Regions from separate parts of the Psychrobacillus sp. FJAT-21963 genome, predicted to be linked through region 3. Evidence: riboswitches for the same ligand, from Rfam matches in the RefSeq annotation. Region 3 holds a riboswitch; each other region holds the start of a gene.
The links. A riboswitch is a leader RNA that binds a small molecule or an ion and turns the genes downstream of it on or off. The one in region 3 is predicted to bind S-adenosylmethionine.
Positions count from the first base shown of each region.

Region 1: linked by a shared signal. The riboswitch ahead of AN959_RS07675 (MetQ/NlpA family ABC transporter substrate-binding protein) and the one ahead of AN959_RS05485 (O-acetylhomoserine aminocarboxypropyltransferase/cysteine synthase family protein) in region 3 are both predicted to bind S-adenosylmethionine.
Region 2: linked by a shared signal. The riboswitch ahead of metK (methionine adenosyltransferase) and the one ahead of AN959_RS05485 (O-acetylhomoserine aminocarboxypropyltransferase/cysteine synthase family protein) in region 3 are both predicted to bind S-adenosylmethionine.

Region 1 is NZ_LJIY01000002.1:368,322-378,055, reverse strand. Features, by position in the region: gene AN959_RS07685 (pyridoxal phosphate-dependent aminotransferase) at 1-1,083, shown strand, start outside; gene AN959_RS07680 (PPC domain-containing DNA-binding protein) at 1,438-1,938, opposite strand; SAM riboswitch class I at 2,089-2,199, shown strand; gene AN959_RS07675 (MetQ/NlpA family ABC transporter substrate-binding protein) at 2,293-3,120, shown strand; gene AN959_RS07670 (methionine ABC transporter ATP-binding protein) at 3,180-4,199, shown strand; gene AN959_RS07665 (methionine ABC transporter permease) at 4,196-4,867, shown strand; gene AN959_RS07660 (enoyl-CoA hydratase/isomerase family protein) at 4,882-5,658, shown strand; gene AN959_RS07655 (alpha-hydroxy-acid oxidizing protein) at 5,670-6,812, shown strand; gene AN959_RS07650 (CaiB/BaiF CoA-transferase family protein) at 6,841-8,034, shown strand; gene AN959_RS07645 (manganese catalase family protein) at 8,063-8,956, opposite strand; gene AN959_RS07640 (YuzF family protein) at 8,973-9,209, opposite strand; gene AN959_RS07635 (DUF1273 domain-containing protein) at 9,311-9,734, shown strand, end outside.
Region 2 is NZ_LJIY01000014.1:12,990-22,723, reverse strand. Features, by position in the region: gene AN959_RS18380 (type III polyketide synthase) at 1-582, shown strand, start outside; gene AN959_RS18375 (isoprenylcysteine carboxyl methyltransferase family protein) at 587-1,132, shown strand; gene AN959_RS18370 (NAD-dependent malic enzyme) at 1,152-2,474, opposite strand; gene AN959_RS18365 (alpha/beta hydrolase) at 2,663-3,454, opposite strand; gene AN959_RS18360 (gamma carbonic anhydrase family protein) at 3,572-4,084, shown strand; gene metK (methionine adenosyltransferase) at 4,145-5,341, opposite strand; SAM riboswitch class I at 5,548-5,661, opposite strand; gene pckA (phosphoenolpyruvate carboxykinase (ATP)) at 5,857-7,443, shown strand; gene AN959_RS18345 (hypothetical protein) at 7,523-7,972, opposite strand; gene AN959_RS18340 (S9 family peptidase) at 7,976-8,764, opposite strand; gene AN959_RS18335 (NUDIX domain-containing protein) at 8,733-9,221, opposite strand; gene AN959_RS18330 (CPBP family intramembrane glutamic endopeptidase) at 9,424-9,734, opposite strand, start outside.
Region 3 is NZ_LJIY01000001.1:1,136,328-1,141,567, forward strand. Features, by position in the region: gene AN959_RS05480 (homoserine dehydrogenase) at 1-702, opposite strand, end outside; gene AN959_RS05485 (O-acetylhomoserine aminocarboxypropyltransferase/cysteine synthase family protein) at 831-2,123, opposite strand; SAM riboswitch class I at 2,291-2,405, opposite strand; gene AN959_RS05490 (glycerol-3-phosphate acyltransferase) at 2,543-3,184, shown strand; gene AN959_RS05495 (YdcF family protein) at 3,203-3,790, shown strand; gene AN959_RS05500 (GIY-YIG nuclease family protein) at 4,155-4,517, opposite strand; gene AN959_RS05505 (DUF2087 domain-containing protein) at 4,527-5,240, opposite strand, start outside.

The DNA.
Region 1 (9,734 bases), on a different contig from region 3:
GAAGGAAGAGATGTCATAAACTTAGGCCAGGGCAATCCAGATCAACCTACTCCTGAACATATAGTTAGAGCATTGCAAGATGCAGCAACAAATCCTTTATCACACAAATACTCCCCTTTTCGAGGAATAAATGAGTTAAAACAAGCAGCTGCAGACTTTTATAAACGCGAGTACAATGTAGAAATAGATCCATATACCGAAGTTGCAATAATGTTCGGAACGAAGATTGGTCTAGTTGAATTACCATTAGCAATGATGAACGAAAATGAACTAATGCTCTTACCAGATCCAGGTTATCCAGATTACTTATCAGGTGTGGGGCTAGCAAGTGTTCGATTTGAAACAATGCCTTTACTAGAAGAAAACAACTTTCTTCCTGATTACAGTAAATTAACAGAAATACAAAAAGAAGATGCGAAGTTAATGTACTTAAATTATCCAAACAATCCTACTGGGGCAACTGCAACAAAGGATTTTTTTGAAGAGACTGTTGCACTTGCAAAAGAAGCAGATATAGCGATTGTTCACGACTTTGCCTATGGAGGAATTGGTTTTGACGGTCAAAAACCAATCAGCTTTTTACAGGTTAAAGGTGCAAAAGATGTAGGTATAGAGATGTATACCCTTTCCAAAACTTATAATATGGCGGGTTGGAGGGTTGGCTTCGCAGTTGGAAACCCAAAAATAATTGAAGCGATCAATATTATTCAAGATCATTTATTTGTTAGTCTGTTCCCCGCAATCCAAACTGCTGCCGCTGCTGCACTCAATGAGAGCCAGGAATGTGTCGATGAACTTGTTTCTTTGTATGAAGGTAGAAGAAATGCATTAGTAAATGCTTGCTCAAGAATAGGATGGAATGTCAAAGCACCAAAAGGCTCCTTTTTTGCATGGTTACCAGTTGTAAAAGGTTACACAAGTCAAGAATTTGCAGACTTACTTTTAGAAAAAGCCGATGTAGCTGTAGCTCCTGGAGATGGTTTCGGATCCTTTGGCGAAGGCTATGTCCGTGTTGGGTTATTAGTGGATGAAGTTCGATTGGTAGAAGCTATAAATCGTATTGAAAAACTAAATCTATTTTAATACAATATCGATTTACTTTTGTAAATTGCTCAGATTGTAGAATAACTCGAATTATTATTATAAAGGATAAATTAGGTTTTCTTAAAGCTTACCGCTCGCTTTCCGCGGGCGAGCGCCGAGCCTCCTCCGCAGCTCTCGCTACGTGCGGGGTCTCATCTGTCTCGCTTTCCCGCAGGAGTCGAGCGGACGCTTTTCCAAACCAATAAATGCTACCATATTATCTTCTATTTACTTAGAAAGAATAATTTTGAGTAGTACAGACGACTTAAAATCATAATAACGAACTAGAGTTAGCAAACTTCTTTTTGTCTACAACCTACCCGACCGATTTACTTTTGTAAATCGGTTTTTTTATTACAGTTTATTTGTTGAAGTTTTATTAGAATCCACTGGATAAAATTGGTTTGCTCCTGTTTCCTCATCAAACTTACGATGAAACTCCATTCCAGTAACTTCAGCTAAAACTACATCAACCGTAATAACAGGGTTTTCTCCTTTGATAAAATGACCTCCAAAAATGTTGCCATGTTGGTCACACATGGATCCGTGAAAATGAGTTTCGTATTCCCCTTCCCTTTTACATACAACACCTGTCCCCTGTAAAAATTCTATTGGTCCCTCTTTTACTATAAGGTCGTTATATCCAACACCAATTTTAGAGTTTTTATTCGGAACAAGATAAACAAAACCACTTCGTTGAAAACTTCCAAAACAGCTTATAATTGTTGCATATTCAATACAATTTACTTTACATAATTGCTCAATTCCTTCTAGTAAATCTGTACCATAAACTAGTCTTGCACCAACAGTTTTACCTAACTGACCAGTGGCATAATTTGCTCTTATTAAAGACATAAAATTCATCATCCCTGCATATTTATTTATTGATAATAACTTTAAACTAATCCGACTGAAAATTTCAACTAGAAAAAATTTGTTGACTTTAATAAGTTGATATAGTAAATTAACTTTTATGGAATAGCTGAAAAATTAAATAGCTTTTATCTCTTATCAAGAGTAGCTGAGGGACTGGCCCGTTGAAGCTCGGCAACCATCTACATTTTTTATGTAGAAAGGTGCTAAATCCTGCAAAACATTTGTTTTGACAGATAAGAGAGGACAATCATATTTTTGTGTGCCTCTCTTTCTGTGAAAGAGAGGCTTTTTATATTTATTCAACAGTACTAATAAATTATAGGAGGAAAAGAAATGAAAAAATTTGGTTTACTTTTATCAACAGTACTTTTATCTGGAGCACTTGCAGCATGTGGGGATAGCTCTAGTGAAGGAGAAAAAACGGAAGCGTTAAATGAGAAAAAATTAGTAGTAGGGGTTACAGCAGGTCCCCATGAACAAATTGTTGAAGTTGCAAAAGAAGTAGCTGCAAAAGACGGTCTGGAAATTGAATTAAAAGTTTTCTCTGATTACATACTTCCAAACACTGCATTATCTGAAGAAGACTTAGATGCTAACAGTTATCAGCATGAGCCCTTCTTAAATACTTTTAATGAAGACCATGGAACAGATTTAGTACCTGTTGGGAAAACAATTCTAAATCCTATGGGAGTTTACTCAGACAAATTTGACTCAATCGATGATCTTCCAGACGGAGCAACTTTTGGTTTACCTAACGATCCAACTAACGGCGCTCGTGCACTATACATTTTAGAAGAACATGGACTAATCAAAATAAAAGAGGATAAAAGAGAAACTGCTTCCATCTATGATCTAGAAGAAAATCCAAAAAATTTAAAATTCATTGAGCTAGAAGCAGCACAAATTCCTAAACAGTTAAGCGAAGTTGATGCAGCAGCAATCAACACTAACTTTGCTTTAGATGCGGGTATTAATCCAAAAGAAGATTCTATTTTACTAGAGTCATCTAATTCACCTTATGTAAACTACATTGTTGTACGCGCTGAGAATAAAGACGACCCAACGATTCAAAAGTTTGTAAAAGCATATCAATCAGAAGAAGTTAAAAAATTCATCGAAGAAGAATTTCAAGGTTCTGTATTACCTAGTTGGGAAGAGTAGATAATATTCGAAAACGTTACCGACCTTGGTAACGTTTTCTTTAGAAAGGAAGACAAACAATGATTGTATTAGAAAATATATCGAAAGAATTTAACAGCAAGAATGGCATTGTAAAAGCAGTGAAAAATGTCAATATTCATGTAAAAAAAGGCGAAATTCATGGAGTAATAGGATACAGCGGGGCCGGAAAGAGTACACTCATTCGTTGCGTAAACCTGCTAGAAAAACCTACTCAAGGCAAAGTTATCATTAACGGCAAGGAAGCTACCTCCCTTCCCCTTCCTAAACTAAGAGAAGTCCGAAATAAAATCGGAATGATTTTCCAAGGATTCAACTTATTAAAAACAGCTACTGTTTACGATAATATAGCCATTCCTCTAAAACTTCTTGGATATGATCCAACAGAAGTAAAAACGAGAGTAAACAAATACTTAGAAATTGTAGGGCTGACAGATAAACATCATAACTATCCAAATCAATTATCAGGTGGTCAAAAGCAAAGAGTCGCAATTGCACGTGCTCTTGCGCAAGAACCGGAAGTGTTATTAAGTGACGAAGCAACTAGTGCGCTTGATCCTGAAACAACCGATTCTATCTTAGAACTATTATTAAAAATTAATAGAGAACTAGGAATAACAATTTTACTGATCACGCATGAAATGAATGTGATTCAAAAGATTTGTGATTATGTATATGTAATGGAAAATGGAGAAGTGGTTGAGCAGAACACTGCTATTAATCTATTCACTAAACCAAGTCATCCAACGACTAAAAAGTTTTTAAGTACAATTAGTCAGCGAAATCTCTCTCCTACATTGATCACTCAGTTAAATGTTACAGGAGCTGTTACACGTTTAACATTTGTTGGAGAAAGTACAGGTAAGCCTCTACTCGCAGAAGTTAGCCAAAAATTCAATGTTCAGCCAAATATTTTAACTGCTAATATTATTGAATTAAAAAATGGTATCGTTGGAAACATTGTCGTTCATTTAATTGGTGTGAAGGAACAAGTAACTGCTGCACTAAAATTTCTCGAAGACCACGGAGTTGGTACTGAAGATTTGGAGGGACAATCATGAGCAGATATGAACAGTTTACAGAGCAATGGTTACCGATTATCGGAAAGTCAGTGATTGAAACCTTCCAAATGGTTGGAATTTCACTGTTTTTCTCTGTCCTAATCGGAATTCCTTTAGGAATTTTAATCGTATTAACTAGACCAGGTCAGGCATTACAAAATAAAGTTTTGTATCAAATTAGTAATTTATTTATTAACATAGTACGTTCAGTTCCATTTATCATTTTACTCTTTTTTATACTTCCTTTTACGAAAATAATTGTTGGTACGACAATCGGCGTTAAAGGAGTTATAGTTCCATTAGTTATCTATACTGCTCCCTATATCGCACGTTTAATGGAGTCTGCCTTACTTGAAGTAGAGAATGGTGTAATCGAGGCCTATACAGCGATGGGAATTAAAACAAGATCGATAATTTGGCATGTACTTTTAAGAGAAGCACGCCCTTCTATCATTTTAGGATTAACTATTTCAACAGTTAGTTTAATTGGCGCAACTGCCATGGCTGGAATGGTCGGAGCTGGTGGACTTGGAGATTTAGCCTACCGTTTTGGACATTTACGTTACGAAGTTGATGTAATGTACGCTACTGTCTTTATTTTAATTATTCTCGTACAAAGTATTCAATCCATCGGCAATAGATTAGCAGCAAGATTGAAGAAAGATTAATCGGAGGTTTTCATATGACTAACTATTTGTATGTTGAACGTAACGGATCAATCGCTACTCTCATTATTAATCGGGCAGAGAAGAAAAACTCTTTTTCACTCGCTATGTTTAAACAGCTAGGTATTATTTTGGATGAGCTCGAAAGTGATTCTAAAATAAAAATATTAATTTTAAAAGGTGTGGACGAATCAGCCTTCTCTTCTGGAGCTGACATATCAGAATTCCTTGAAAATCGTTTTTCCGCACAAAAAGCAAAAGATTATAATGATGCAACTTTGGAGTCTATTGAGAAATTGTATCGTTTTCCAAAACCAACAATAGCTCTTATTAAAACATTGGCAATTGGTGGTGGGTTAGAGCTAGCTAATTCTTGTGATTTTAGATTTGCTACCTCAGGAAGTAAACTTGGTATTACCGCTTCAAATATCGGAATTATTTATAACTTAACAAGTACTAAGCGTTTAGTGAATTTAATCGGTCCTTCAAAAGCAAAAGAATTACTTTATACTGCTTCGTTAATCTCTGCTGAAGAAGGAAAAGAATTAGGTTTAATCGATTATGTATTTCCTATGGAAGAGATTGAAGAGAAATGTCTTGAGTTTGCCGAAAAAATTACCCGTAAATCTTCTGTAGCAAATAATGGCATCAAGCAAGTAATCCAATCGATTATAGACGGTGAAAATGCAGAAACGAAAGAAATTGAACAACTAATTTTAGATTCATTCAGTTCAGATGATTATAAAGAAGGAATTCAAGCATTTTTAGAGAAAAGAAAACCTAATTTTTCTTAAGAGGTGAGCTCATGTCAACTATAAAAAATAATGATTTATTACTAGATAATATTGGTTCTAATGAAAAATACCCTATTAATTTTAGTGAATTAGAACAAGCTGCACAGGAAAAATTAGATGCAGGTCCATTTGGTTACATCCGGTCATCTGCTGGCGGTGAAGAAACATATCGTAAAAATAGCAATTCATTTGAAAAGTATTCTATTGTACCAAGATTTCTTACTGATGTTTCTACTTTAAATACAGAAGTAACTATCCTTGGACATACATATCCTCATCCCCTTTTCATAGCTCCTGTAGGAGTAAATAAAATCGCACATGAGGATGGAGAAATTGCTGTTGCTAAAGCAGCGGCAAAATTTAATTATCCATATATACAAAGTACCGTATCTAGTTATTCCATCGAAGAAATTGCAGATGCAACTAAAGGCAGCTCGAAATGGTTCCAATTATATTGGTCTCAAAACAAAGAAATTTCATTTAGCATGGTTAGAAGAGCAGAAGCTGCCGGATATGAAGCAATTGTGTTAACGGTAGATACAGTTATGCTTGGCTGGCGTGAAGAAGATGTTAGAAATCAGTTCTCCCCACTTAAACGTGGTTTTGGTCAAGGAAATTATACTTCTGACCCTATTTTTATGGCTGCCCTTTCAGATCATTCGATGGATGCCATTATTGATAGTATGATAGAGAACATCTATCATCCTACTTTAAATTGGAACAATATCGAAGAATTAAGAGAGTATACTTCATTGCCGATTTTGCTAAAAGGTATTCTCCATCCAGAAGACGCAAAGCTAGCAATTGAAAAAGGGATAGATGGAATAATTGTTTCAAATCATGGTGGTCGTCAGTTAGATGGGGTTATCGCAAGTATCGATGCCCTTCCAGAAATAGTAGAAGTCGTAAAAGGGCAAATCCCTGTGCTATTTGATAGTGGCGTAAGACGAGGTTCAGATGCTGTAAAAGCACTAGCACTAGGTGCAACTGCAGTTTGCATCGGACGTCCTTTTGTTTGGGGGCTTGCTAGTGGTGGGCAAGCTGGTGTGGAAAGGGTTCTTGAAAATTTCCTTCAAGAAACAAATGTGTCTATTTCTTTGAGTGGAGCACGTAATTTAGAGGAGCTTCGCAAATTAAAAATTGTTAGAAGCTAATGGCAGATTTAAAGGTGGGAAGTTGGAAATGGAACAAGCTTTAAAAGGAATGAAAGTAATTGATTTATCACAAGTTCTTGCTGGTCCCTATTGCACAATGGTGCTAGGAGATATGGGTGCTGATGTTATTAAAGTGGAAAAGTTTCCTAAGGGCGATGATACCCGAACAATGGGTCCATATATTAACGAAGAAAGTTATATGTATATGATGGTAAACAGAAATAAACGTGGGATATGTCTTAATTTGAAGACAGAAGAAGGCTTGAAAATATTATATAAACTTATAAAAGATGCAGATGTCTTCATCGAGAATTATCGTCCAGGTGTTACGAAGAAACTTGGTATTGATTATGATTCGTTAAAATCAATTAATCCTGCTATTATATATTGTTCTATATCTGGTTATGGCCAAACTGGACCTTACAAGAATAAAGGTGGCTTTGATATTATGGCTCAAGGTCTCTCCGGTTTGATCGATATGACAGGTGAACGCACTGGAAAGCCTGTGAAGGTAGGTATTGCAATCCATGATATCGCTGCAGCTCAAACAGCAATTCAATCTATTTTAGCTGCATATATTCATCGATTGAAATCAGGAAATGGTCAGTATATTGACGTTTCGTTAGTAGATTCCGGACTTGCTTGGACTGTTTGGGAAGCTGCTGCATACTTTGGAAAAGGCGAGGTGCCAAGAAGGAATGGTACTGCACACCGAGTTTCTGCACCCTATCAAGGTTACAAAACGAAAGATGGATTTATTTTAATCGGTGCAGCTAATCAAAAGCTTTGGGAAAAATTTTGCTTATTAGTAGTAAATAAACAAGAGTGGATATCGGATGAACGATTTTTAACAAATAGTATACGTTCACTTCATGTCGATGAATTAGAAGTTGAAATTGAAAATATTTTAAAAGAACACGAATCATCCTATTGGCTGAATCTGTTAGATGAGCACGGTATTCCTTCAGGGCCAATTTATTCATATGACCAAACTCTTTCGGATGAACACATACTTTCTAGAGAAATGATTTTAGATTATGAACATCCTGTAGCTGGTCCGATGAAGACACTTGGATTCCCTGCAAAATTCTCAGAAACACCTGGACAATTCAAGAGCCCTGCTCCCCTATTGGGACAGCATAATAGTGAAGTGTTGAATGAGCTAGGATTTTCAGTAGAAGAAATTAGTGACCTTTTAAGTAAACAAGTAATTAATAAATAGGACCGAGTTCACAATCGGTCCTTTCTTTTTACATATTAGCCATTAATCTTTTAGCAATTGCTGCATATTCATCAGGTCCTATGCCAGGTGCGAATTCTTCAGGTTTTGACTCTAAATCAGGAATATCATATCCTTTTGGACTACCTTCTTTTACAAAGAGCTGATCCCCACTTGCTGGATTAGTCCCTTTCCAAATATATTTTATATCTTTATAGTCGCCTACATTATTCCATGTGAATAATACGTTTCCGTATCCACGTTCCTCATACTTTCTTGCTTGATCAAAAACGCGATTATCTAAACTTGGAATAGGAAGCATCGTTGTCACATCTGTTCCTGTTGCCATTTCTATCGCTTTTGCATACGCAAGAATATGTGTACCTCCACGAACAAGTAAATAACCAATTAATTCTCTAGCAGCAGGGTGGTCTGTCATCTCATATACACGCATTTTATGTGTACGAGCGCCACATTCTAAGAAAAAGTTATGAAGCAAGTCTAGTACCAAGTTTCCACTTGAAAACACATAGTCTCCTCTCCATGGATTACCCATTGAATCTCCAGCTAAAGAAGTCTGTGCATTTGCAATGAAGGCATAGGTGTTCCGTTTATCTGTAGCATTTTGAAGCGGAGTTATATCTGGGTCTCCGGCAAAAGAAGTTCCTTTATGCAAAAGATTAATTGTATTGGAGACAAGCTCTACATGACCAAATTCCTCTGCTGTGATACTGGCAACCAAATCATAAAAAGGCTTTAATTTTGATTTCCCTCTGAAGTTAAAGGATTGGTACATATAATTATTTAATGTGGACATTTCACCAAATTTTCCACCTAACAGCTCTTGTACAGCCGAAGCTGCATTTGCATCACCATATTCTACGTTGGGAAGTTCTATTAGGAGCTTGTTTACCCGATTAAACATTTAGTCTCTCCTTCCCTCATAGCGCTTGTGTAACCCAAACAATTTGCTGGTTTCGTATAAAAAAAGGAGTGCCGCTAACATCTAATACAATGTGATCCGGAGTTAACATTGTTAATATTCCTTGAAGTGTACTTCTAGTAGTTTGAACTGCAATATGTTGTCCATTCAATCTCATAAGTTGTTGGTAAAGATAAGATTCAACATTACTGACAAACTCAACATTTGGCTGTGAATTTGGATTAACTTTAACCATCCTTTCTATACAATCACACTAGTGTATGAGATGAATATTTATATGGTGACAATTAAGTGGTATGATAAAATGTAGATGTAAAACAAAGTAGGTCGAAAAGAATGACAAAACGTTTAGTTATAACTGGTTATAAAGCACATGAATTGGGTATTTTTAACGATTCACATGCAGGAATACCTATTATAAAAAGAGCAATATACAATCAATTGCTTTTACTAATGGATGAGGGTCTTGAATGGATAATATTAAGTGGTCAACAAGGGGTTGAAACTTGGGCTGCCGAATTATTACTAGAGATGAAAGTCGATTTTCCACATTTAAAATTAGCTATTATAACCCCTTTTCTAGAGCAAGAAAAAAATTGGAATGAGCAAAAACAAGAAAAGTATAGAAATTTGCTTTTTCAAGCGGATTATCATACAAGTATTACTAAAAGACCTTACGAGGCTCCATGGCAATTCATCGAAAAAAATAAATTTCTACTTAGAAATTCGGATGGAATTCTTATTGTGTACGACGAAGAAA
Region 2 (9,734 bases), on a different contig from region 3:
GTTGTTTGTGTGGAATTATGTAGCCTCACTTTTCAGCCTAATGATTATTCTAAAAGTAATCTAATAGGTGCTTCTCTTTTTGCTGACGGGGCTGCTTGTGTATTAGTTTGTGGTGATGAAGCATTATTGAACACGCAGAAACGAGTACCTTCTATTATATATACTGCCTCTAAGTGGATGCCTGATTCCGAAAATGTAATGGGATGGGATATTAAAAATAATGGATTACATGTTGTTTTCTCAAAGAGTATACCTTCTATCATTTCAAGCTGGCTCGGTCCATTCATTCATGAATTTATGGAGGAACAACAAATTTCAGTAGACCAGCTTAAGAACTTTGTTGCTCATCCTGGTGGAAAAAAGGTATTGCATGCATACGAGGAAACACTTCAACTCGAGGAAAATCAAACAGCTATTTCACGTGATGTATTAAAAAAACACGGTAACATGTCTTCTCCTACTGTGCTTTATGTCTTAGAGCAATTTATGTTAAAAGATCATCAGAAGGATGAAATGGGATTATTAGTAGCTCTTGGACCTGGTTTTTGTGGGGAAGCAGTCTTACTAAATTGGAGTGATTAACAACATGCTGTTATTTTACATTATTATTTCACTAGTAATCATTCAAAGAATAACGGAAGTATTTATAGCTAAACAAAATGAAAAAAAGATGCTTGCACAAGGTGCATATGAAGTAGGTGCTGCTCATTATCCATATATGGTAGCTCTTCACGTCAGCTTTTTTGTTAGCTTGATTGCTGAAGTTCTAATTTTTGAGCGAGGCATTTCTCCTCTATTCCCTTTATTTCTTCTAATTTTTTTATTTGTACAAGGTTTACGTATTTGGTGTTTAACAACTTTAGGTACTTTTTGGAATACGAAAATCATTATTTTGCCTGGAGCCCGTGTTGTTTCTAAGGGTCCATATCTTTTTATCAAACATCCAAATTATGTGGTTGTCTGTATCGAAATTGTGCTACTACCACTAATGTTTCAAGCTTATATGACCGCTCTTTGTTTTACTCTTCTAAATCTTGCTATGCTATCCGTTCGAATACCTTTGGAAGAAAAAGCTTTAAGTGAAGCTACTAATTATAATGAAGAATTTAAAAAGAAGATTTCAGCGTCTTAAACTGAAATCTTCTTTTTATTTATCTATTCATTTCATTATTTGCTGCTTCTTCTACTGCTCTAGCCACTAAATGATGCACCATAGGATCTAGAGGGTTTGGTATTAACTCACCAGGTTTGGTATGGCTCACAATAGCTTGTGCTGCTGCAATTAACATCGTGTATGTAATTTCCTTTGCACCTGCATCTAAAGCTCCTTTAAATATCCCTGGGAAGCCAATAACATTATTAACTGAGCGTCCGTCTGCTGCGAAGGCTGCTCCTGCTGCTATTGCAGCAGATGGCAAGATCTCTGGATTTGGATTAGATAGAGCTAAAATTATTTGACCCTTTCTTACCATTTCTGGCTTAATCAATCCTGAAACTCCAGTAGTTGCAATGATAATATCACAAGTCTCCATCATCTCTTCTAATGAAGCAATCGTTTGTCCACCATAATTAACCAATCGATTTTGAGCTTCTTCTTGTCTATCTAAACCGTACACTTCTTCTACACCATAAGCCATTAGCATACGACAGATAGCCAACCCTGCAGCACCTAGTCCAACTTGACCAATTACCGCAGTTTTAGGATCAACTCCTGTTGCTTTGCATGCAGATAATATTGCAGCAAGTGCCACAACAGCAGTACCATGCTGATCATCATGCATTACTGGAATAGGAAGTTCCGCTTTAAGACGTTCTTCTATTTCGAAGCAATGAGGAGAACCAATATCTTCTAGTAATATTGCTCCAAATCCTTGATGTATATGCTTTACAGTTTCAACGATTTCATCTGGATCACTTGTATTTAATAGAATAGGTATTCCACTTAAACCAACAAACTGATCTAATAACACGGCTTTCCCTTCCATTACAGGCATACCGGCTACTGAACCAATATTACCTAGACCTAAGATAGCTGTACCATCCGTAACGATAGCTACTGAGCTTCCAATGGATGTAAAATAATTTGCTTTCTCTGGATTATGTACAATTTCCATACAAACACTCGCTACACCAGGTGTATAAATTCTTTGTAAATCTCCTAATGATCGTACATCCAGCTGACTCTTCATCGCGATTTTTCCGCCTTCATGAGCTTTCAGTACATCATCAGTAACAGCATGTATCTTAACACCATTTCCAATGGCTTCAATATTAGAAATAACTTGTTGTAATTGTTCTTCCGATTTAAAAGTGATAGAAATATCACGAACAGTTGTTAAAGCACCGCTCTTTAACGTCGTAATATCACCAATATCTCCTTCTGCCATTCCAATTGCAGTTGCTACTTTTGCAAAATTACCCGGTCTAGAAGATGTTTCAACAATGAAGTTTCGTATAATATGTTGGTTTTGCATGTAAATTCTCCTTACTTTCTCTCATTCAATCATAAATTATAACATAAATATCTTTTATTCGTAATAAATATACGAAAGGTTTCATTGATTAGTATATTCCTTTGTAATAGCATCTCAACCAATTTTATATTACACTTCTAAACCCTAAAAATTCTCATTATATTACTGTTAAATTGAATTATTTATAGTCATACAATATAACCAATGGATCTTAGAACATTATTTATAAAGGCATGAGAATACTCAAAAATCTCTTCCCTTTCAGGTTCTTGATGCAAATCATGAAAGCAATTTTTCCATGACTTATATTGATACTCAGATAGCTCTTGCTTTTTAAACCACGCTGCAGTATATGTGATATCTGCAATCTTATCTCTTTCAGCAGTCATTAATAATAACGGAACATTCGGTACTGATTCCGTTGATTGTAAAATACTTTTCATAAGTAATTGGAGTTCTATGTACCAATCATTCGAAACGATCGTATGGTAAGTAGGATCATCAATAAATTGTTGATAAATATCATAGTTTCTCGTTAATTCCTTTAGCTGAATATCATGGTTAATCTTTTGTTGTACTGGTAATTTTGCCAGTGCATTTGTCCATTTAGATGGCTGTTTCTTTAATTGCAACCAAGGAGACGTTAAAATGACACCAGCATATTCTATTTGTAATTTGTGTAGCACTTTAATAAGCAGGGTTGCTCCAAGTCCATGGCCAAGAATAAAAATTGGTAAATTATAAGTAACGGCTACTTGTAAAGCAAGCGTTATATATTCTTTATATTGTTCAAAAGATTCATTATGTATTTTTTTTCCTCTTGTCTGTTCACCATGTCCTGGTAAGTCTCCCATTACAATATGACAGTTAGAACTTCTAAACTTTTCAATTAACCAAGCATATCTTCTATGATGTTCATATGCACTATGAACAATGACAATTACTGCTTTAGGTTTTTCTTCTGCTTCCCATTTCCACATGAACATCACCTCTTGTTTTGTTTTGTTTTGTACCGAATGTCTACTTCAATTATTTGATTATTTTTCTTCATTTGATAACATTAATTATATTCTATTTACATAAGGAGCGTGAGCATATTGATTTATCCATTTAAAGGCAAATATCCAACAATAGATGAATCTGCATTTATTGCTGATTATGTCACAATTACAGGCGATGTGACAATCGGACAAGAGTCTACAATTTGGTTTAATACGGTAATCAGAGGGGACGTTGCTCCTACGATTATTGGACGAAGAGTGAGTATCCAAGATTTATGTTGTTTGCATCAAAGTCCTAATAACCCTCTTGTTATTGAAGATGAAGTGACAATTGGACACCAAGTTACGTTACATAGCTGTACTATTCGAAAAGGTGCTTTGGTTGGAATGGGCTCTATTATTTTGGATGGAGCTGAGATCGGTGAAGGTGCATTTATCGGTGCTGGAAGTTTAGTAACCCAAGGTAAGAAAATTCCTCCTAATTCACTTGCCATAGGTAGTCCTGCAAAAGTTGTTCGGGAGCTATCTGAGGAAGACAAAGAAGATGTGCAACGTATTATTCGTGAATACGTAGAAAAAGGGCAGTATTATAAATCACTTCAAAAATAAAACTAATTTTCTTTAAAAAAGAGGCTATCCTATAACAGGAAGCCTCTTCTTTATTATTTCTTATAAACCAGCTTTTTGTCTTAACAAATCTGCTTTATCTGTTCTTTCCCATGGTGCATCAATGTCAGTACGACCAAAATGTCCATACGCAGCTGTTTGCTTGTAAATAGGACGACGAAGGTCTAGCATTTTAATAATACCAGCTGGACGAAGGTCAAACAATTCACGAATATGTGAAACTAATTTAGCCTCTTCTACTTTCCCAGTACCAAATGTGTCTACTGCGATTGATACAGGTTGTGCTACACCAATTGCATAGGCAAGTTGTACTTCACAACGATCTGCAAGTCCTGCTGCAACAATATTTTTTGCAACGTAACGAGCTGCATATGCTGCAGAACGGTCTACTTTTGTTGGATCTTTACCAGAGAACGCACCGCCTCCATGACGAGCATATCCACCGTAAGTATCTACAATAATTTTACGACCTGTTAAACCTGCATCCCCTTGTGGTCCACCAATTACGAAACGACCAGTTGGGTTAATGAAATATTTAGTATTTTCATCAATTAAATTAGCAGGAACAATTGGATTGATAACTACTTCTTTTAAATCTTTTTGAATTTGTTCTAACGTTACTTCTGGGTGATGCTGAGTCGAAATAACAATTGTATCTATATGAACAGGATTGTTATTTTCATCATACTCCACAGTTACTTGTGTTTTACCATCTGGACGTAAATAGTCTAAAGTTTCGTCTTTACGAACGTCTGCTAAACGACGAGCCAACTGATGAGCTAAACTAATTGGAAGTGGCATAAGTTCAGGTGTTTCATTACATGCGTAACCAAACATTAAACCTTGGTCTCCTGCTCCAATTGCTTCAATATCAGAATCTGTCATAGATCCTTCACGTGCCTCTAAAGCTTGGTCAACCCCTTGAGCAATATCAGCTGATTGCTCATCTATAGAAGTTAATACTGCAGAAGTTTCAGAGTCAAAACCATATTTTGCACGAGTATAGCCGATTTCTTTAATGGTTGAACGTACAACTTTTGGAATATCAACATAAGTGGATGTTGTAATTTCCCCTGCAACTAATACTAACCCTGTAGTCACTGTTGTTTCACAAGCAACACGTGCGTTTGGATCTTCCGTAAGAATTGCATCTAGAATTGCATCAGAAATTTGATCACAAATTTTATCTGGATGCCCTTCTGTAACTGATTCAGATGTAAATAATCTGCGTTGTGTCATAGAATATTCCTCCTATATCCTGCGAGATCTCTCTCAAGAATTGATACGGTACTCATTCCCATGTCAAGCCATTTCAAATCAAATAGATTAAACTTGAAGCCGTTTCGGACTTGGCACACAAGGATAAAGGGCGATGTTATAAAAAAAACCTCTCACTCACGTTTGATTACATGAGGAAAGGCTATTAATATCATAAGCACCTTTCACTCTTATCAATCAAGGAATCTCACCTTGTCTCAGGTTGGGCACCTTTGCAATAAAAAAATTACAGGTTGCCGGGTTTCATAGGGCCTGACCCCTCCACCAGCTCGGGATAAGAGTATCCGTTCAATTTACCATCATACGTAAGTTGTAACGAGAAGTCAATATTTATTTGTTGACAATTTATTCACAAACAAAAAATAATCAATCCATTAGTATAGACTATTAAGTTAAATGTGTTATACTAATTCACATATGAATGCTATATCCCTTTATTTTTTTAGGGAAAACAATAAAAAGGATGGTATACCAATATGAATTCAATCGATACTGTGAGTGAACTGAACGAATTGTTAGCTGGAGAGAATGTACACATTCAGTTATCAGTGCCGCAACTTGTGGAAAAAGCAACATCAAGAGGTGAGGCTGTTTTAACATCTACAGGAGCAGTGAAAGCAGAAACAGGTAAATATACAGGTCGTTCTCCACAAGATAAGTACATTGTAGATGAACCTATATCAAGAGACAAAATCGATTGGGGTCCTGTAAACCAACCAATTTCTTCTGAAATTTTCGAGTCACTCTATAAAAAAGTAACAGACTACCTTGCAACACAAGATGAACTATTTGTGTTCAAAGGATTTGCAGGTGCGGATAAGGATTCACGCATAGGAATTCAAGTAATAAATGAATATGCTTGGCACAATCTATTTGCCCATCAGTTATTCATTCGTCCTTCAGAAGAAGAACTGACAACCCATAAAACAGATTTCACAATTGTCAGTGCACCTAACTTTAAAGCAAATCCAGCAGTGGACGGTACAAAATCAGAAACATTTATTATCGTTTCAATGGAAAAACGCATTGTATTAATCGGTGGTACTGAATATGCTGGAGAAATGAAAAAATCTATATTCTCTATTATGAACTATTTACTGCCAGAAGCAAACATTTTACCTATGCACTGTTCTGCAAACGTTGGTGAAGATGGTGATGTAGCATTATTCTTTGGTCTTTCAGGAACAGGAAAAACAACACTTTCTGCAGATGCAGGACGTAAATTAATCGGTGATGACGAACACGGTTGGTCTGATAATGGAGTATTTAACATTGAAGGTGGATGCTACGCTAAATGTATCGACCTAACTCGCGAAAATGAGCCTCAAATTTTTGACGCGATTACATTTGGAACGGTTTTAGAAAACGTCGTAGTAGATGCAGAAACACGTATCGCTAATTATGCCGATAATTCTTTAACTGAGAATACACGTGCTGCTTACCCAATCCAAAATATAGAAAATATAGTAGACCCATCTGTAGCTGGTCACCCAAATACAATTATTTTCTTAACTGCTGATGCTTTCGGCGTATTGCCTCCAATCAGTAAATTAACGAAAGAACAAGCAATGTACCACTTCCTAAGTGGATTCACGTCTAAATTAGCAGGTACTGAGCGTGGAATAACTTCTCCACAACCAGCTTTCTCAACTTGCTTCGGTTCTCCATTCCTACCATTGCATGCAACTGTTTATGCTGAAATGCTTGGGAAGAAAATCGATGAACACGGTGCACAAGTATTTTTAGTAAACACTGGCTGGACTGGTGGAGAATACGGTGTTGGAAGTCGTATGAAGCTTTCTTACACACGTACAATGGTTCGTGCTGCAATTGAAGGTAAGCTAAATGAAGTAGAAACAGAAACTGACGCAGTATTTGGCTTATCAATTCCTACACAAGTAGAAGGTGTTCCTTCTGAAGTATTAGTACCACGTAATGCATGGGAAGATAAAGCTGCATACGACCAAAAAGCTAGCGAGCTTGCTCAAGCGTTCCGTGAAAACTTTAAAAAGTTTGGAACTGTATCGGAAGATATCACGCTAAAAGGTGGACCTTTAGCATAATAAAAAAGTGCAAAGCTGCTTAATGTAGTTTTCCAAAGAATAAAGAGGATGTCCCATTCATATGGTGACATCCTCTTTTTTAGTCTGCATAATCATCATAATAATGCGTTATAACCGAAGGAGAAAAGATGGATATAAAATTCTTCGCCTCTTCTTCGTCTACCTTATACAATATGATTTCTGATCCATAATGACTTATCTCTAACCGTTCATCACCGTCTATGTGAAAGAACATAGCAAACCATTTCAAACCGCCATTTACATCAATTGAATGACTTCTCAAAAAGAGTCGATTATCCTCATTCAGATTAATTGTTAATACCTTCATTAATCCTTCATCCATTACCGAAATAGCTCTGGCACTTAGTTCTTCAATCGCAGCTAATTCTTCTTTCCAACAATGAATGACAACTTCCTGGAAATCCGAAGTATAATTATCCCAAAGATCTGTCCAAAAACTCGTATTAGTTGCGAACGAAGATTTATCATTTGTACTTGTTGTTTCAATAGATACGACAATGTTCCCCATCTATTAAACCCCTTTCTGCATTTTCATCCACATACAAGCATCCTTCACCACTTGTCGATTGACTTTACTTGGAAAGAAATGCGTGAAGTCGTGAAAATACCATGTCTCTACAACCTTATCATTCCCTAATAACGCTTCTTCTAAAACCTTCGCATGTTCAAATGATACATTCAAATCCTTTTTACCGTGAATGATTAGCGATGCTGCTTTTATTTCATTAATATGTGCAAGGGCATTACGATTTTCGTATGCTTCTACGTTTTTAGTCGGTGTACCTCCTATAACACGCTTCATCATTCGTCTCATGTCGGTTCGTTCATCATAGGTTAAAAAAATATCTGAAACACCAGCCCATGTTACAAGGGAAGTAATATCATTTCGTAAAATTGCAATCCAAAGAGCCATAATACCACCTCTTGAAAAGGCAAATAAGTGAATTCGATTTATAAGACAAAACTGCTTTAAAACATCTACTGCATAAACTGCATCCCACCGATCCTCGCCAGCAAATTCATCTCTTCCTTCCCCTCCTCGGTTTCCACGGTAATAAGGAGCGAATACGACAAAACCTTCAGAGGCAATTTGTGCAATTCTGGCTGGTCTTACCATTCCTATACTTTGCATACCGCCCCTACAATATAAAATACCCTCGTAAGAACCATTTTTTATAGGCTCCGCAAGCATTCCTTTTACCCGATACCCGCAGGACCAATAAGTAATTTCAGATAGCTTAATACGCGGATTTGGTGATGGATAACTTTTAATTCTCTCGATTGTTCCATTTTCCTTCAAGCGCGCTCACCTTTTCTAATATCGCCTTCATACCAGCATCTCTCATGTGAAAGCTTAAATTATTATTATGTAAAAAATCATCTGTACTTAACCAAAGAGCACCGTCAGTTTCGAAATTTGGTCTCTTCTCTTCAATATACCCAACCTCTGCAATAAACACTGCCTTACAAAATGGTTTCTCATCATGTACAAGGTATTCTGCCAACCATTCTACATTTATTATCTCCACATTTGTCTCTTCCCAAGTTTCTCTTATAGCAGCTTCTAGTATAGATTCGTTCCCTTCCACTTTTCCTCCAGGAAACTCTAAACCCCTCTTTGGATGCTTTGTTAATAGCGATTTTTTTTGATGTTTTGCTAACACTAAAACATGTCGAGCTTCAATAGAGAAAGTATTTTTTTCAAAAGACAAATCCACTTGAATTCCATTTAAATCTTTAAAAGAAATTATCATCATTTCCCTCACTACTAAGTCTTTTTTTACGCCTAGTTATACTTCATTGTTGATATGCCAAGCTATTAAACGGTACTGTGCAAAGCTCATCGCAAACGTGTAATGTTGATGAAAAGGATAGGTACCGGGAACCTACTGATTCTCTGAATTTACATACGTTTCGTATGTCGAGCTTACATCCATGTTCTCTATTTAACCGTAATAATTAATTGATAATAGACCAATATCCGAGCATGATTCCTATATCAGCTAAACTATGACTGATAATTGGTGCTGTTAAAGAATTTAATTTAAATCGAAATATTCCCCACATACAGCCTGCTAAAAAAACGGGGAGTATTGCTAACACATTAAAAGGAAAAGTAAAAATTTCTATTACAATGATTAAATGATATAAGCTGTAGAAAAAAGAGGGAATGAATATAGACATAATATTGCCTACTCTATCCAATAATCGAGAATAGATAAATTCTCTCCAATAAAATTCTTCTAAAATAGGATTGATTAGTACTAACA
Region 3 (5,240 bases):
GTCCTCTAATGAAATCTCGTTAATACCAACTACACGTACATCATCCCAGTTTGGTTGTTTTCTAAATGCAAGTGCACTAAGAATCATCAACTTACGGAATGCATCTTGACCAGAAATATCATTATATGGATCTGCTTCAGCATAGCCTAGAGCTTGCGCTTCTTGTAGAGCATCATCGAACTGACATTCATTTAAACGCATTTGTGTCAAAATATAGTTAGATGTTCCATTTAAAATACCTTGAATTTTCTTTACTGAGTTCACTTGTAGTAAATTTTTAAGTGTTTTAATTACTGGAACGCCACCAGCTGTTGTAGCTTCATATCCGATAAATACGCCTCGTGACTTAGCACGTTCATGAAGTTGAATACTATATTTAGAGAACATCACTTTATTCGCCGTTATCACATGACATCCCTTATCAATCGCTCTACATAAATAGCTATAAGCTGGTTCCTCGTTCACAATCGCTTCAAACACTACTTGAAGACCTGGAATATTAATAATATCCTCGAAATCGTCTGTTACTAGAATACCAGGCGTTTCAGGTCTTTCTTTTGCCAAATTGTTAATTAAAATCGCACTAATTTCAATATCTAAGCCTAATGATTTTTTTAATTCTTCTCTTTTTTCATTCACAATGTGATAAATTCCTTGGCCGACTGTTCCGAAACCTAGAATTGCTGCTTTTATTTTTGCCATACTTTCTCCTCCAAATGAATTTGCACAATTGAGCTTCCACATTCATATTTAATAAAATCTCTTTCGTAAAATTACGATTGACTATTTTACATATTGTAGACTATTTTAGCCCAATTAACAACAAAATTCTATCTAGAGAGGACATTTGTTTTTCCTACAAGTACTTTATCAAGTGCATTTTGTAAATCCTCTACTGCCTCTAGACCAACAGACAAGCGGATTAAGTCCTCAGTAACACCTGATTTCACTAAGTCTTCAGGAGTTAATTGTTGATGAGTCGTAGAAGCAGGATGAATAATTAATGATTTCGCATCTCCTACGTTTGCTACATGCGACCAAATTTCAATATTATCTATAATATGTCTACCCGCTTCTTTTCCACCCTTTACGCCAAAAGTTAAGATAGAGCCGAAGCCATTGTGTAAATATTTATGTGCAAGTTCATGGGAAGGATGATTTTCCAGGCCTAAATAATTTACCCATTCTACCCCTTCATGGTTTGATAAATAATCTGCAATTTTTAGTGCATTTTCGTTGTGCTTTGGCACACGAAGATGAAGGGTTTCTAAACCTTGTAAAAAAGAAAATGCTGCTTCAGGGCTTAACGAAGGCCCAAAATCTCGAAGCAATTGAACACGTAGTTTTATGGCAAACGCTACGTTCGGAACATCAATACCGTATCGTAGTCCGTGATAGGTTACATCTGGTTCAGTAAAACCAGGGAATTTCTCGGAATTCCAGTCAAAGTTACCACCATCTACAACTACTCCCCCAATTGTTGTTCCATGACCGCCAATCCATTTAGTAGCTGAATGGATAACTATGTGAGCACCGTGTTTAATCGGGTTAGCACCATATGGGCTTGCAAATGTATTATCTACCAACAATGGAACACCGACTTCATTTGCAATTGCTGAAACTTTCTCCACGTCTAGCACATTCAAGCTCGGATTTCCAATAATTTCAGCAAAGAACCCTTTTGTTTTATCCGTTACTGCTGCTCGAAAATTCTCTGGATCAGTAGAATCTACAAATTTTACGTGAATTCCATAACGAGGCAATGTATGTGCGAATAAATTAAATGTACCACCATATAAGTTTTCCGCTGCAATGATTTCATCGCCTGCTCCCGCAATATTCAAAATGGAAAATGCAATTGCCGCCATACCAGAAGAAAGTGCAACAGCAGCCGTTCCTCCTTCAAGTAGAGCAACGCGTTGTTCAAAAACATCTACAGTAGGATTAGTTATACGTGAATAAATATTGCCAGACTCTTTTAATGCAAATAAATCTTGGGCATGGTTTGTATCACGAAATACAAAAGAAGTTGTTTTGTGAATTGGCACTGCTCGTGAACCTGTAACTGGATCTGGTTGCTGACCACCGTGTAAAAGAAGTGTTTCTGGTTGGAAATTTGTCATTTTGAATTCCTCCTAAATAATAGTTTTAGATGGACGCATATGGAGGCGGGAGAGGATTTTGAGAAATACGAAAGCACTTATGTTTAGCCGGAAAACGTATCGTTAATCGGACAAACAACAAAAACCCCTCTTCTTTAAGAAGAGGGGTGCGGTTTCGCATATTCCTCCTCTTATCTTCCAAATTCGCTCGTGAATTTGTAGGATTTAGCACCTTTCCAAGTATAAAACTTGTTGGTTGCCGGGCATCGTAGGGCCTAGTCCCTCCGCCACTCTTGATAAGAGTATTAGATTAGTATTCCATCTTGTTACACAGTATAAGACTCTATTAATCTTTACGTCAAGTACTTTTTATAAAAATTCTGAAACTTCTTTTAGGCTTGTACGTTTAATGTATGGGGGTTACTTTTGGAGGTGTTGTAATGGTAATATGGATTATTTGTATTTCAGTAGTTAGTTATTTAATTGGTTCCATTCATGGTTCAAAGATTGCTCAGTTTTTTAGTGGAATCAATATTAAAGCAGAAGGACTTAAAAACTCAGGTGCTTCTAATGCAGCCATTGTGCTTGGAATGAAATACGGAATACTCGTAGCTTTTATCGATATAATAAAAGGTGTATTGGTTATTACTGGAACACGATTTTTTACGCAGCAATATGGTAACTTTTCAGTATTAGAACAGGATGCACTTCTTTACTTAGCGGGGGCTGCTGTCATTTTAGGTCACAACTTTCCCATTTTCACAGGATTTAAGGGAGGAAAAGGGACAGCTTCTGTAATCGGCATACTTTTTGCAATTTATTGGCCTTTAGGATTGATCGGACTTTTATTATTAATTGGCACAACTTTTTTAACGGACTATTTATTAATTGGAGTATTTGTTTTTTATTTTGTTTTTTTAGGCGAGGCTATATGGTTTTCAGAAGGATATATACCAATTGCAATTGCAAGCTTTTTATTCGTGATGGCACTCATATTGCATATCGAAAACTTTCGTCGTTTAGCTCGTAAGGAAGAGATGAGAATTTCTACTTTTATAAAAAGAAAAAAACCTTCTTTATAAAGAAATGAGTGAATTGGAATGTCTAAAAAAATGAGGTGGATTGTGCTTATCCCTTTATTTGTTCTCGCTTCCAGCGGAGTTGGATTGTGGATGCTAACTAGCAAATGGATGGATGAAGGATTAAACCCTAAAGCTGACGGTTCCAACGATTACGCCATTGTCCTTGGTGCAAAAGTAAAAGAAGGTAATATTCCTTCGCTTGCATTAAAATTCAGATTGGAATCAGCACTTGCGTATGCAAACGAATATCCTCATGTCACCCTGGTACTTTCTGGAGGACAAGGAGACGATGAAGATATTGAGGAAGCGGTCGTAATGAAAAATTTTCTTTTGGAGAATGGGATAGCAGAAGAGAGGCTAATCATTGAAGATCAGTCGACATCTACTTATGAAAACTTGTTGTTTTCTAAAGAGCTTTTGCCAGATAACGTAAAGTCTATAACGATCATTACGAGTGACTATCACCTACAGCGAGCAAAAATACTTGCCAAAAAGCTAGAATGGAAAACGGACGTGGTAGCAGCACAGACCCCCGAAGTGGTAGAAGCGAAAGTACGCTTACGTGAGCGCGCCGCACTTTTAAAGACCTATATTGTTGGGAAATAACTCCGAATCCCTCGGAGTTATTTTTTATATCTGCAACAATTACAAATACATCTTGAAATACGAGTTCCTTGTTTACAGCCCTACTTCCTGGTTAGAAATGCATTGTCTCCCCACTTGTTACGAATCCATGTATCTACTTTATAGCCATGTCAAATCACTTCTAGTGTTACATCAAACATTATGTTTTAGCTATATAATCTAAATGTAGCTGTACTATATGCAATCAAGTCACCTTGCATAGCTAGATAATGTATTATATTTTCTATAAAAGAATTTTTCATCCAAAACCAAAGATTATATATGTAAAGTAATTTCTCCAAATATAATTAAAAGGCTTCCTCGTTTATTAGGAAGCCTTTCTGGGTCACTCTTTCTTCGTATGATACCCTTTAGTGCCAAATGGTTGTAATTGCTCCATCCATTTGTTTAAAAGTTTTTCTAGTTCTTTCTTTTCGTCTACGTATTGATTTTCTGATGTTTTCAGCGTCTCTACTTGTTCAATTTCAAACGCATCTTTGCCAAATTGTTGCCATTCTTCTTGAAGTATTCTATTTGTATGTGTCCCTGTTTCTAGAGTAAACTTCGTGCCATTTAACGTCTTGAAGTTTCGTGTGGATCCAACGAATTTTTTACCGTTTTGTTTATTCGTTATGACATAAATTCCACCTTCAATCTTTACTTCTTTATATACTTGTTTCAGTTCCATTTTACGATCCAATTTCCCCACTCCTCGTATTTATTTTTTCACCCAGTACTCACTGCCGTCATCTTTTCTATCTAAAAACCCATATTCTATTAAGTAACGTCTTAATGTGACATAGTCAGCATATACATTTTTTAGTACCTCATTTATCTCTTTTTCTTTATATACTCGCTCTAAGTCAAATCGTTGTATGATCACCCTAAGAGTTGCCAGTTTTTGTTTTTCTTTTTTCGGAAATTTTATGAGAGGACCATCTATACCTTTAGAAAAAAACTTCTTTTCTATCTCTTCTTGCTCTTCTTTCGTAATGTTATATCGTTCGTCCACCATCGTTGCAGTCTTATGAAGCGGCAAAAAGGTTGGTGCATGACTGTCTTTTTCCTTTAACAACTCCATCATCGTTATAAAGATTTTTGCTTGGCGTTCTTTTTCCTTCAATACAAATCGGTGGTTACGTATCGTAGAGGCACTACCAATACTTAATTCTGCCTGTATGTCTGCATCACTCTTACCTTCGTAAAACAATCGAAGTAAGCTATTTTGATGATCTGTCAATCCTGTTAATTTTTTATTTAATCCAATTAAATAATGAAATACAGATACATGTTCCTTTTCAATATGGTGTTTCATATAACGTTCCGCTTCATACAAAACAGTGGCTTCTGGATAAATAATTCCCTTTTCCACTCTTTCACCACATAATAAACAAACATAATCTTCCTTCTCTTCCACATAACCAACTTTCAA